2 linked regions of the Wigglesworthia glossinidia endosymbiont of Glossina morsitans morsitans (Yale colony) genome follow. The protein of the gene in region 1 interacts with the protein of each later gene in a pairwise test. Links are inferred from orthologs where the notes say so. Each region holds a gene or a part of one and is shown in the gene's direction. Other genes may lie near its edges. The genes, in order: mrcB and ftsI.

Region 1 (10,232 bases):
TATAACGTTTCAGATAAGCTATTTCGGAAATATATTAACTGATATAGTTTTATGGCCTTGGATATTCGCTGTAATAAAAAAAATTTTTGTTTTTTTTAAAATTATTAATCGATATTGATTTTTTTAAAATCTTACTTATTTTTCCATGATTGATAGCAATTTATTAATCCATTTGTAGAACTATCATAAGAAGTAATATCGATATTATCTGTTTTTAAAGATGAAAATAATTTTTTAGATAATTTTTTTCCTAATTCTACGCCCCATTGATCAAAACTATTAATGTTAAAAATGACACCTTGCATAAATATTTTATGTTCATACATAGCAATTAGTGCTCCTAAACTATAAGGATTAATTTCTCTTATTAAAATTGAGTTGCTTGGACGATTTCCTTGTAGTGTTTTAAAAGGAAAAACTTTGCTTCTAAAATAGTTTTTAAAAATATTTTTACAATCAGTTTTCAATAATTCTCCAAAAGCCAATGCTTGAGTTTGTGCAAAAAAATTTGCAAGCAACTTTTGATGATGATCAGATACTGGATTATGTGTAATTGTTGGCGCTATAAAATCGCAGGGTACTAGTTTAGTCCCTTGATGCATTAATTGATAAAATGCATGTTGACTATTAGTCCCATAGCCTCCCCAAACAATCGGACCAGTTTGGTAATTAATTATTTTCCCATTGCGATCAATAGATTTACCATTAGATTCCATATTTACTTGTTGAAAATATGCAGAAAACAAATGCATATATTGATCGTATACTAAAATTGATTCTGTTTCAAATTCAAAAAAATTATTATACCAAATACTAATTAAACCTAGTATAACTGGAATATTTTTTTCAAAAGGTTGATTTAAAAAATGCTGGTCCATTGCATATGCGCCATTTAATAATTGTTCAAAATTATTAAAACCAATAGATAAAGCAATGGATAAACCGATACAAGACCATAACGAATATCGACCTCCCACCCAATCCCATAGCTCAAATATATTATTTGCATCAATTCCAAATTTTTTTACAGCTTCTATATTGCTAGACAATGCAATAAAATGTTGAGATAAGTATTTTTTATCTTCTGCAGATTTTAAAAACCAATCACGTGCACTATAAGCATTCGTAAGTGTTTCCTGTGTAGTAAAAGTTTTCGATGCTATTAAAAATAAAGTATTTTTAGGATTTAAAGTTTTTAATGTTTCTGTAATATGTGTACCATCGATATTAGATATAAAATGTACATGAAGATGATTTTTATAAAATTTTAATGCTTCTGTAACCATATATGGTCCTAAATCAGATCCTCCAATACCAATATTAACAATATTAGTAATGTTTTCTCCAGTAAATCCTTTCCAGTTCCCATTTATTAAATTTTTGCAGAAAAATTTCATTTTTTTTAAAACCGATTGAATTTTTGGCATAATATTAATGCCATCAATATCAATTGCAATATTTGTACGATTTCGTAAAGCAGTATGTAGAGCAGCACGATACTCAGTGTTGTTGATTTTTTTGCCATTAAACATAGATATAATTGAATTATGTAAATCACATTCTTCTGCTAATTTAATTAATTTATCTATTGTTTCTGACATAATAATATTTTTAGAATAATCGATTAATATTATATCATTAAAATATATTGAAAAAGAATCAAATCGATTACTATCTGCTTGAAATAAATCTCTAATATTGATTTGCTTCATTTTATTAAAATGATACTGTAATTCTTTCCAAGCACGTGTTTTTGTTGGATTAATATTTTTCATGAAAATTTACAATAGATACATGAATGAAATAAGTATTTGTCTTAATTTTTGAAAATTACATGTTTTATGATTTATTTATTTGTATTAAAATTTCATTAAATTTATTAATTATATACATTGCATCCGCATATATTGTAAATAAATTAAATCTTCTTAAAATTTTTTTTTTAATATTTTTAATATATAATCTGTAATACAAAGAGCACTTACTTTATATACTTGTCCAGTTATTCGATTTTTGTGTTCTATTTGTTGAGTTTTCAAATTATTTTCACTTATAATTAAAATATGCGGAATTCCTATAAGTTCAATATCTGAAAACATCACCCCAGGCCTTATAAAACGATCATCAAATAATACTTCTATGTTAGAATTACACAATTGATAATAAATTTTCTCGGATACTTGTTTGACTTTTTCTGATCTATGAAGATGAATTGGAATAATTGCTACATGAAAAGGTGCAATCTCCTGATTCCAAATAATTCCATGATCATCATGATGCTGCTCTATATAAGCTGAAATTAATCGACTTATTCCAATTCCGTAACATCCCATAAATAAATTTTTATGACAATTTTTCTTTATATTAGATAGAGATATAACTTTTGTATACTTATCGCCTAATTGGAAAATATGTCCTATTTCGATACTTTTTGAATAAGCATGACTATCTTTATTTTTAATGGTAATGTTTTTTTTTTCAATATATCTTAAATCTGTAACCCATTTGACAGCTACATCTCGATACCAGTTAATATCAAAGAAATATTTATTATTAATATTTGCACCTGAAATAAAATTTTTCATTAAAATAGCATAGTAATCAACAATTAATAGACATTTTAAGTTTATAGGACCTAAATAATTTATATGTATTTTAAAATGTAAATTAATCTCATTGTTACTTAATATCTTTAACGGTTTTTTCACTAAATATAGTTGTTCTGCTTTATTAATATCCAATATGTGATCATCACGCAAAGCTAATCCGATAAATGGAATTGCTTTATTGTTAGAATGTACTAGTATAATTTTTAAAATTCTTTTTTTATGAACATTAAATTTTTTAGATAAATCAGACATATTTCGAACGTTCTTGTCTTCTACTAATCTTAATTTATTTATCTTAGATACATTATTATTGTTTAATTTTTTTTTATTGAAATAATTTTTTATGTATGTTTGATTGCAATATGCTAGAAATTCATGTGAAATGCATCCTCCAATGCGACCTGTTTCTGCTGGCAAACAAAAAAAATTTAAATTTAATCGCTTAAAAATTATGTTATATGTTTGATACATTATATGATATGAATCTTCTAAAGACTCTTGATTTGTATGAAAAGAATATGCATCTTTCATAATAAATTCTTTAGCTCTGATCATGCCATATTTTGGACGAATTTCATCTCTAAATTTAGAATAAATTTGATAAAAATTCATAGGAAATTTTTTATAATTATTTATTTCATGACAAATTATTTGTGTAATAAGTTCTTCATTAGTCGGCGATAAAATAAATTCTTTATTTCTTCTATCGGTTAGTTTAAATAGTTCCAAACCATATTCATTATATCGTCCACTTTTTTTCCATAGTGATCTTGGATGCATGATTGGCATAAGAATTTCTATAGCTCCAATTTTATTCATTTCGTAACGTATTATTTTTTTAATTTTTTTTAGTACACGTAATCCTGTAGGTAACCAAGAATATAAACCAGATGCTACTTTATAAATCATTCCTGATCGCAACATTAATTGATGACTAATACTTTCTGTATCAGAAGATACTTCTTTTAATGTTGCAAGATAATATTGACTAATGCGCATAATATAAATTGTCCTTAAGAGGATATATTAACGTATAATTTTTTATATCATTTAATAAATGTAGTATTTATTGTGAGCTTGTTGCTTAAATATTTTTCAAATATAATTAATTTAATTTATTAAAAAAACTATATAAGTAAGATGTATAGATATAATTTATAAAAAAATTTTTACACAAATACTTTATACATTGAATTACAATTAAAAGCATTATTCTTGAGTATACGAAAATTTTTAATTAAATTGTGATCATTTTGATAAAATTAAATAGTTAAATTTTAATTTATATTAATCATAAATATTGTATAAATAATTATTTGAAATAATTTAAAATATAAACATTAATAAATTTAATAAATTTAAAATAAAATAATTGTTTTAAAGTGAAATTAGTTAAGTACAAATTTATTGACAATAACAAAATTACGGTTAAAATTTAATTTAAAGTTTACAATATAAAATTATTTTTTTTATATAAAAAAATCTATAGGCTTGTAGCTCAGCCGGTTAGAGCACACCCCTGATAAGGGTGAGGTCAGTGGTTCAAGTCCACTCAAGCCTAAAAGGGGCTATAGCTCAACTGGTAGAGCATCTGCTTTGCACGCAGAAGGCTGGCGGTTCAATTCCGCCTAGCTCCAAAATAATCAAATAAAATATTTATTTTAAAATATAAAAAAACTTTAAAATATTTTTATTCAAAAATAAGAAAATATACATACTAAAAATTAGTCGTTAATAATTTCAAATATTTAAAATATAAATTTTTATAAATGTTAAACAAAAAAATTTTAAAAATATTATAATATTAAAAAATCAAATTTTTAAAAATATCAATTATCAAAAAATTTGTATTCATTTTTCTACTTAAAAATTCACACAGATATAATATGTCAAAAAAATAAATATAACTTATATGAAAATACTTTATTTTATTTTTGACCATATAATTTTTTTTCAAAAAAAAAGCAAAAAGTTTTTTATTTTCCTTTTCTATATTATAATATTACTATGTATCTTTATTAGCGGAATATATATATATTTTTTAAACAAAAAAATACGTAATAAAATTGACGGACAAGTATGGAAGTTACCTACTCTAATATATAGTAAAAGCATCAATTTAGAATCCGGATCATTATATACTCAAAATGAAATTGTCGAATTTTTGAGAAGTATGCAGTATCAAGAAGTTGAAAACATTTTAAAACCAGGAGAATTTTATATAAAAAAAAATTCAATTTGTTTGTTTAGACGTTCATTTGAAATGTTTCAAGATAATAATCAAGCTATGCATGCATGTATTATTTTTACAGAAAATCAAGTAGAAAAAATTATTGATAAAAATAATAATCAGATATTAAAATTATTTCAATTAGATCCCAAGTTAATCAATATTTTACAATCTGAAAATGAAGCATATAGAATTTTTTTACCTTTAAAAAAATTTCCAAAAATCTTTATAAATATACTTCTTGCTATAGAAGATCAACATTTTTATGAACATGACGGTATACATTTTACGTCTATTATTCGAGCTGTTTTCGCCAACATTATCGCAAAACGTACTGTTCAAGGTGGTAGTACATTAACTCAGCAACTTGTAAAAAACTTATTTTTAAACAATGAAAGATCCATTTGGCGTAAATGGAGCGAATTCTGCATGGCAATCATTACAGATTTTCACTATACTAAAGAAAGAATATTAGAATTATATTTAAACGAAGTATATTTAGGATACGGAAATGGTCATCAAATTCATGGATTTTTTTTAGCTAGTATGTATTACTTTGGAAGACCAATTAATGAACTTAATATAGATCAACAAGCATTACTGATAGGAATGGTAAAAGGTGCATCTTTATATAATCCTTTAAAAAATCCTCAATTAGCATTAAATAGAAGAAATTTGATTTTAAAACTTTTGAATAAAAATAAAGTGATTGACAACTCTTTATATCATATGCTCATTTCTTGTCCACTTGGTATACTACAAAAAACTAGTACATTTAATTCTCAACCGGCATTTGTACAAATGGTACAAAACGAAATGTATAGTAAATTGCATAAAATAAATACTGATTTCTCTGGCATGAAAGTATTTACTACATTAGATCCTATCGTACAAAATGCTGCCGAAAAAGCTATAGAAAATGGAATACTAAAACTAAAAAACGAAAAAAAAATATATGATTTAGAAAGTGCATTTGTCATTGTAGATAGATTTAATGGAGAAGTGCGTGCCATGATCGGAGGATCGTTGCCCCAGTTTTCAGGATTTAACAGAGCTATGCAAGCACGAAGATCGGTGGGATCTTTAGTTAAACCTGCTACTTATTTAGCAGCTTTAAGCGATCCTGAAAAGTATCAATTAAATACTTGGATTAATGATACTCCCGTCTTTCTAATACAATCTAACGGATATATTTGGTCTCCGAAAAATTTTGATCGAAAATTTAGAGGAAAAGTAATGTTGCTCGATGCGTTAGTAAATTCTTTAAATATACCTACAGTAAATTTAGGATTATCTGTAGGATTACATCAAGTAATATCGACATTAATTAATTTAGGCGCTTCTTCTGCTGCCCTAAAACATTTTCCATCTATTTTGTTAGGAGCAATTAGTTTCACGCCAATTGAAATTGCTCAAATTTTTCAGACTATTGCTAGTGGCGGAAATCATGCCATACTTTATTCTATAAAGTCAATCATGAATCATGAAGCAAATTTATTTTTTCATAACATTTCAGAATCGCAGCAAACTATTTCTCCACAAGCAGCGTACTTAATATTATATGCGATGCAAAAAGTTGCAAAATATGGAACTTCACGTGCTTTATCTGTAATTTTTCCTGATTTAAATTTAGCTGCAAAAACAGGCACGACTAACGATTTAAGAGATAGTTGGTTTGTTGGTATTGACGGGAAAAATGTTGCTATTATTTGGGTGGGTAGAGATAATAATGAACCAACTGATTTAACTGGAGCAAATGGAGCATTAAATATATATAAATCGTATTTAAAATATAAAACTACTAGCGAGTTAGTTTTAATTCCCCCAAAAGATATCAGCTATAAATTTATTGATTACACAGGAAAATTTGTTTGTCACGCTCAAGAAAGTATTAACATTATACCAGTTTGGACAAAATACAAACAAGAATCATGTCAAAATAAACATTCTTAAAAATAACAAAATTATGCATCTAAAAAAAATAATTTTATTTTAATTTTAACAAATGTGTTACACTGAAAAACTTGCATATAATATATTAGCAGTAATTTCATCTTCTATAAAATTAGAAAGTTATTAAAAGGAATAAATATGAAATTTACTTTACCAAATTTGAATTATGATTATAACGAATTTGAACCTTTTTTAGATGCTAAAACAATGATGTTGCATCATACTAAACATCATCAAGCGTATATTGATAATGCAAATTTGATTTTAAGATCTTGTCCAAATATATCAAATTTATCTATTTCTGAACTTATTCAAAATCTAAACATATTTACTGAAACAAAAAAAATTCAATTTCGTAATCATGGAGGAGGACATTTTAATCATTCATTTTTTTGGAAAACTTTAAGTAAAAATAATGCATCTATGCATATATCATTGAAAAATTCTATAATCGATGACTTTGGTTCAATCGAAAAATTTAAAAAAAAATTTGAAGAAGTTGCTATGAGTCATTTTGGTTCTGGATGGGTATGGTTAATTAAAAATACGCAAGGATCATTATCTGTTGTTAGCACATCTAACCAAGATAATCCGTTAATGGGAGTAGATGTTTGCGGCGTATTTGGTCATCCTATACTTGGTTTAGATCTTTGGGAACACGCATATTATTTAAATTATCAAAATCGCAAAAAAGATTATGTACAAGCATTTTGGAATATAATTAACTGGAATACTGTGTATTTACGTTTTGTGAATAAAAAAAATTAATTTAAAATTGAATTTTATTTTTTTATTAAACAAGTAAAATCGGCTACTTCTAAATAGCATTCTTTTACTTGAATTAAAAAACTTTTTCTTTTATTTCTTGTATAAGATTCTTCAGTAAATATTATAACATTATCTAAATAAACATTTAATCTTTTTGAAAGATTTTTTAAAACATTTAATGTAGCTTGATAATTATTTAAATATATACATTTTAATATTTTTTTATTAAATAAAAAAAAGTTTTTTTCGAATCGACTTTCAATGAAACTACTTTTTTGATGAGAAGATAAATTGATTTTTTTAAAAAAACAAAATTGTTTTTTAGAATCATATTTTTTTAATATATTGTATAATCTTTTGTAAGCGGATAATACTAAAAAAGATTCTTTACATTTTAAAAAATCTATAAGTATACAGATCTTGTTATGTGTATCTAACAAATCAATTTTTTTGTTTTTTAAAATTAATAATGATTTAACAATTTTTAAATTATATTGATTTTTTGCATACCAAAAAGATACACGTTTCAAAATAAAATTTATTACTTCTAATTTAGTATTTAAATTAGTAACATTCTTTTGATATAAAAGCAACGATTTTTGAATAAGATTGTGCAAATTAAGATAAATTTTTTTTTCTATAATAATACGAATTATTCCAAGAGCGGCGCGTTTAAGTGCAAATGGATCTTTTTTACCTTTAGGATACAGAGATAATCCGAATATTCCTACGATATTATCAATTTTATCAGCGATTGATATTATCTGAGCAGTTAACGTCGAAGGCAAAACATCTTCTGAGAATCTTGGATAATAATGCTCTCTTTGTGCTATTGCGACTTCTTCCAGTTCTCTGTCATATTTAGCATAAAATTCGCCCATAACTCCTTGAATATTAGGATATTCAAATACCATATGCGTCGTTAAATCGCATTTCGATAAAAATGCTGCACGAGATACATGTACGGCATTATAATTCAATTTGTTAGCAATCCATACTGATAAAGATTGAATGCGTATCGTTTTATCTTTTAAAGATCCTAGTTTTTCTTGAAAAATTATATTTTCTAATTTTTTAAAACGTTCTTCTAGTTTTATTTTGATATCAAGATTTAAAAAAAATTCGGCATCTAATAAACGAGGATTAATAACATTTTCATATTCGTGTTTTATTTTATTTTTATCGCATTTATTTGCGTGAATTATACATATAAAATATGGAAAAATTTTATTTTCCAATTTATTTAATATAGGAAAACATTTTTGAGAAAATAAAATGTTCTTTATCACTATAGCAGGAAGATTTAAAAATTTCTTTTTAAAAAAACCTGTAATAATACTTGGAGATTCTACTAATGAAGTGCATTCTTCTAGTAAAAGATGATTATTAACGATCTTTCCTTGTAATTTTTTTATTTCTAAATTTATTAGTTCTGCTATAATTTTTTTACGTTTGTAAAAATCAACTATAATATTATTTTTTTTTAACTCACGTTCATAATCATTTGCGTGTATTAATTTTAAAAATTTTTTTTCTGTGTATGATCCTATAAGTATATAACGATCGATATTGATTTCAAAAATTTTTCCCGAAATAATTTTGTCTTCTAAAAGAGCAGTAATCGAATGTACAGGACGTATAAATTGAAAATTTAAATTACTCCATTTCATTTTTTTAGGAATAAATATTTCTTTTAAAGATCTTTTAATAATTTGATATAATACTTGATGAACTAAATTAGTATTTAGCATTAAATTTTTTTTATCATTAATATTTTTAAAATTGATTAAAGATCTATTTTCTAATTTGTTATCAAATTTATTACAATATAGTGCGGTATTTTTTGAAAAATGAAAAAATTTTGTAACATTTTTTTTCAAAAAAGAACTTTCAGAAATAATAGGATATAACAAATTTGCTTGTATCGCAAAGCGCCGATATGTTGCGAACCATTTAATATTTTCATATTTTATAAGTAGCTTTATCATTTCTTTTTGTATATTCTTAAGAAAAGATTTTGCTGTAATTTTAAGATATTTTGATGGTAAATCTTCTGTGCCAATTTCTACTAAGAAGTTGTTTTTCATGTTATTTAAAATTTAACTATTTTTTTTACACATAGGAAATCCTAAAGATTTTCTATAGTTTAAGTAAACTTGAGCAACTTTTTTTGTTAATGTACGTAAACGCATAATATAATTTTTTCTAGCAGTTACCGATATAGCTCTTCTAGCATCTAATAAATTAAAAGTATATATTGCTTTTAATATTCTTTCATATGCTGGAATATGTAAAGGGCACTGTAAATTTAACAAGTTTTGTGCTTCTTTTTCATATTGTTTAAAACAAAACAATAAAAATTTGATATTAGTATATTTAAAATTATATTTTGATTGTTGCATTTCATTTTGATAAAAAAACATATCTCCATAATAAAGTGTTTGTAAGTTATTTTGACTCCATATTAGATCATACACGTTACCAACATTTTGTAGTTTCATAGCAATTCTTTCTACACCGTAAGTAATTTCTCCAGTAATTGGAGAACAGTCTAACCCGCCCATTTGTTGAAAATAAGTAAATTGTGTTATTTCCATTCCGTTCAACCATACTTCCCATCCTACTCCCCAAGCGCCTAGTGTAGAATTTTCCCAATTATCTTCTATAAATTT
Region 2 (4,582 bases), 430 kb from region 1 along the record:
ATACAAATTCATCCTCATAATCTACCGATTTTAGAAAGTCAAATACAAAAAAAATTTCCAGTCAAGTTAAAAAAATTTAAAAAAATTAAACCATCTCAACAAGAGATATCAAATAATCTTCGCTCGAAAAGTGCTATTTTACGTTTTGTAGAAAAAATTTAGATGATAAAAACAAAAAAAAAATCTTACAAAAATAATTTTACAAGATATATTAAATTATTCTAAATTATCAATAGTAATAGTATTACTAATAATTATTACATCGATATTTTCAATTTATATTAAATATCAAACACGTTACTCTATTTATGAATATGAACGTATTTTATTTGATCAAGTTTCACTAGAAAATGAATGGAGCCATTTAATATTAGAAGAATATACATTAAGTAATCATCGTCGAATTGAATTATTTGCGCTTAAAACATTAAATATGTGTCACATAGATTTGTTAAAAGAAAATATTATAATTTATGCTATTAAATAATTTAAATATATTTTTATATGAAAATTTTTATAATTAAATGGCGTTTTTTAATTTTGTTAAGTTTTATTTTGATTTTTTTGTTAAGTTTAATCATGCGAATAACTTATTTGCAAATTATTAATCCAAATAATTTAATCCATGAAAGCAACATGAGATCTTTGCGTATAGAAACCATACCTGTTTCAAGAGGTATGATTCTAGATAGAAATAAACATCCTCTTGCAGTTAGTGTACCAGTACATGCTATATGGGTAGATCCTAAAGAATTGAATAATCGTGGTGGAATTATTAAAAATATATATTGGGAAGCATTATCAAACGCATTATCTATTTCTTTTGAACAATTGTTTCAACGTATTAACAATAATCCAAATAGCCGTTTTGTATATTTAGCACGTCAAGTAAATTCTGAAATTGGTGAATATATTCATCAGTTAAATTTACCAGGTATACATTTAAAAGAAGAATCACGTAGGTATTATCCTATCGGACAAGCAGCAGCACACATTATTGGAATAACAAACATTGATGGTCAAGGTATTGAGGGGCTTGAAAAAAGCTTTGATCCATGGTTATCTGGAATTCCAGGAAAAAGAAAAATTAGAAAAGATAGGTTTGGAAAAATTATTGAACATATTATATTAAAAAAAACTCAAAAATCTAAAAATTTAATATTAAGCATTGACGGAAATTTACAAACTATAGTATATAAAAAATTAAAAAAATCAGTAGCTTTAAATAAAGCAGAATCAGGTACTGCAATTTTAGTTGATGTAAATACCGGTGAAATATTGGCTATGACAAATGTCCCTTCATATAATCCTAATAATCTCACTAAAACTAATAATAGTATGATGCGTAATAGAGCTATTACAGATATTTTTGAACCAGGTTCTATTATTAAACCAATAGTGATCGTTTCTGCTTTGCAAAAAGGTGTTATCACAGAAAATAGTATTATTGATACACGCCCTTATGTTCTAAATGGATATCGTATAAAAGATGTAGTAGATTATGAAAGTTTAACAATAGAAGGAATTTTAAAAAAATCTAGTAACGTAGGTGTATCCAAAATAGCATTATCTATGCCAATAGAAACTCTTTTGGAAACATATCAATTATTTGGTCTAGATAAATCTACTAAATTAGGTTTGATTGGAGAAAGTAATGGTTTTTTTCCAAAAAATAAAAAATGGACTGGAATTGAAAAAGCTACACTTTCTTATGGATATGGTTTAATGGTAACTCCATTACAATTAGCACAAGTATATACGACAATAGGTGGGATTGGATTTATGCATCCTTTATCTATTATAAAAATAAATAAAACTAATATCGGTAAACAAATATTTTCACCAATAATAATACGTCAGGTAATTCGTATGATGGAAAGTGTTGCATTACCTGGGGGTAGCGGTGTACAAGCAGCTGTACATGGATATAGGATAGCTGTAAAAACAGGAACTTCTAAAAAAGTGGGATCTGATGGAATTTACGTGAATAAATATATTGCATGTGCTGCAGGTATAGCGCCGGTAGAAAATCCTCGTTTTGCATTAGTTGTCGTAATTAATGATCCAAAAGGAGGTAGATATTATGGTGGTTCTGTATCTGCTCCAGTATTTAGTGAGATTATGAATATTGTATTGCATTACATGAATATTCTGCCAGACAAATTGCCCGAGAATACTACAATAGTAAATCGTTAAAAAAATAAAAAATGGTTAATTATATAGATTTAAAAAAATTAATTTTTCCTTGGGTTTCTTCAAAAGAAATTCCCAGTATTAAATTAGATAATTTGACATTAAATAGCAAAAAAGTAACTCAAAATACTTTATTTATTGCTATATCGGGAAATAAACAACACGGAAAAAAATTTATTTTTGAAGCAATTCAAAATGGATCTACAGCCATACTTGTAGAAACAAATAATATGCGTAAACATGGAAAAATGTATTATGTTAATACAATACCGATAATTTATTTTTATCAGTTAAATCGTCATCTTTCAGAATTATCAGGTAAATTTTATTATCATCCGTCAAAATATATGCAATTAATTGGTATTACAGGGACAAATGGAAAAACTACAGTGGCATATTTTATTACACAATGGCTGAATTTTTTAGGAAAAAAAAGCGGTATTATGGGTACTTTAGGATATGGGCAGATTAACAAACTTCATAAATCCGAAAACACTACTTATTCTGCTATTAAATGTCAAAAAGTTTTAAAAAATTTTTTGAAAAAAAATATTCGCATTATTTCTATGGAAGTATCTTCACATGGATTATCTCAAGATAGAGTAAATTACTTGTATTTTACAATAGCTGTTTTTACTAACTTAAGTCATGAACATTTAGATTATCATAAAAATATGATTCAATATGAGAATTCAAAATGGAAATTATTTTCCGAATTATCTGTATCAAAATATATTATTAATATCGACGATAATGTTGGAAAAAATTGGGCAAAAAAATTTCCTCAAGCTATTATAGTTTCTACAAAATATAATTTATCTAAAAAATTTAAAAATCTTAAAATATATGTAAAAAAAATTTTTTTTCACTGTTATGGAACAAAAATAACAATTGTTTCTAGTTGGGGCACAGAAATAGTAAATGTAAAATTATTTGGAAAATTTAATATTAATAATTTATTAATTGCCTGCGCTGTATTATTAATACAAGGACATTCTTTTACAAGAATTTTAAATTATATTGAAAAAATTCATATGCCTCAAGGACGTATGGAAATATTTTATTTGAAAAAATTACCTAAAATTATTATAGATTATGCTCATACTCCAGATGCTTTAGAAAAATTGTTAATTACAATAAAATTGCATTTTAAAACAGATATGTATGTTATATTTGGATGTGGAGGTAATCGAGATCGTGAAAAGCGTGCAATAATGGGTAAAATATGCGAGAAATATGCTAAAAATATTATCATTACAAATGATAATCCTCGATATGAAAATGAAGAACAAATATTTTCTGATATTAAAATTGGAATAAAAAATTTTAATAATGTTAAATTTATTCCATCTAGAAAAAAAGCTATAAAATTTGCTGTTCAAAACAGTAATAAAAAAGATATTGTTATGATTTTAGGAAAAGGTCATGAAGAATATCAACAATTTTATTCTCAAAAATATTTTTATTCAGACAAAATTGTTGTAAAAGAAATATTAAAAAAAATCATATGATTCCTTTATATTTAAAAGATATATCTTGTATTTTGAATGTTCCATATATAGGAAAAAACTGTAAAATTCATACAATATCTATTGATTCGAGAACAATTAAAAAAAATCAAAAATGTATTTTCGTGACTATTCAAGGAAAAAAAAATAATAGCGAAATTTTTATACATGAAGCAATTAAAAATGGAGCCATTGCTATTTTAAATACCAGATTATTACCAATTGATATGCCTCAAATTATTGTTCGTAATACCATAGAAGCTTTAAGAAAAATTGCCAAGTGGTTGCGTAATAAGATTAATGTCAAAATTGTTGCAATTACTGGATCATGCGGTAAAACTTCAGTAAAAGAAATGGTATTTAAAATTTTGAATATATGTGAAAAAACACTTGCAACAAAAAAAAATTTTAACAATACCTTAGGCGTATTGTTAACATTATTAGAATTAAAAAAAGAACATAAATTTGCAGTAATAGAAGTAGGAGGCAGTCGATTCAATGAAATCCAACATTCTTCATATTTAATACGCCCAAATTTAATATTAATTAATAATATTGTAGAATCACATCTACTAGGTTTTCGCTCTTTGTATGGCGTTTCTCAAGCAAAAGGAGAAATTTTTTCTGGCATGTTAAATGACAGCATGATACTTTTAAATTCTGATAGTCATAATTGGTCATTATGGAAAAATAAAATAAAAAATCAATCAGTTTTTTGGTTTGGATTAAAAAAATGTCAGAAAAATTTTTTTCATTTAATTGATATAATCCAAAAAAATTTAATAACAAAAATACGATTAAATACCCCAACTGGAACATTAAATATTAAACTAAATACAATAGGAAATCATAATATATCAAATGCTATAGCAGCAAGTATA

Evidence for each region.
Region 2: the proteins of mrcB (region 1) and ftsI interact in binary tests that used the Escherichia coli proteins (3 or more experiments, as listed by UniProt). The link is inferred for Wigglesworthia glossinidia endosymbiont of Glossina morsitans morsitans (Yale colony) from one-to-one orthologs.

The regions. Positions count from the first base shown.
Region 1 is NC_016893.1:153,107-163,338, forward strand. Bases 4,220-7,156 are described here. They hold mrcB (penicillin-binding protein 1B), read left to right. Parts: upstream 4,220-4,521; coding sequence 4,522-6,792; downstream 6,793-7,156. Other genes in these bases: WIGMOR_RS00745 (superoxide dismutase), read left to right, coding at 6,931-7,156. In the rest of the region: rod shape-determining protein MreD, read left to right, coding at 1-118; pgi (glucose-6-phosphate isomerase), read right to left, coding at 132-1,775; WIGMOR_RS00725 (proline--tRNA ligase), read right to left, coding at 1,929-3,608; more of WIGMOR_RS00745, read left to right, coding at 7,157-7,560; glyS (glycine--tRNA ligase subunit beta), read right to left, coding at 7,575-9,647; glyQ (glycine--tRNA ligase subunit alpha), read right to left, coding at 9,660-10,232. UniProt on the Escherichia coli protein: Cell wall formation. Synthesis of cross-linked peptidoglycan from the lipid intermediates.
Region 2 is NC_016893.1:591,680-596,261, forward strand. What follows is about bases 1-2,850. They hold ftsI (peptidoglycan glycosyltransferase FtsI), read left to right. Parts: upstream 1-504; coding sequence 505-2,196; downstream 2,197-2,850. Other genes in these bases: rsmH (16S rRNA (cytosine(1402)-N(4))-methyltransferase RsmH), read left to right, coding at 1-162; ftsL (cell division protein FtsL), read left to right, coding at 197-487; murE (UDP-N-acetylmuramoyl-L-alanyl-D-glutamate--2,6-diaminopimelate ligase), read left to right, coding at 2,208-2,850. In the rest of the region: more of murE, read left to right, coding at 2,851-3,704; murF (UDP-N-acetylmuramoyl-tripeptide--D-alanyl-D-alanine ligase), read left to right, coding at 3,701-4,582. UniProt on the Escherichia coli protein: Essential cell division protein that catalyzes cross-linking of the peptidoglycan cell wall at the division septum. Required for localization of FtsN.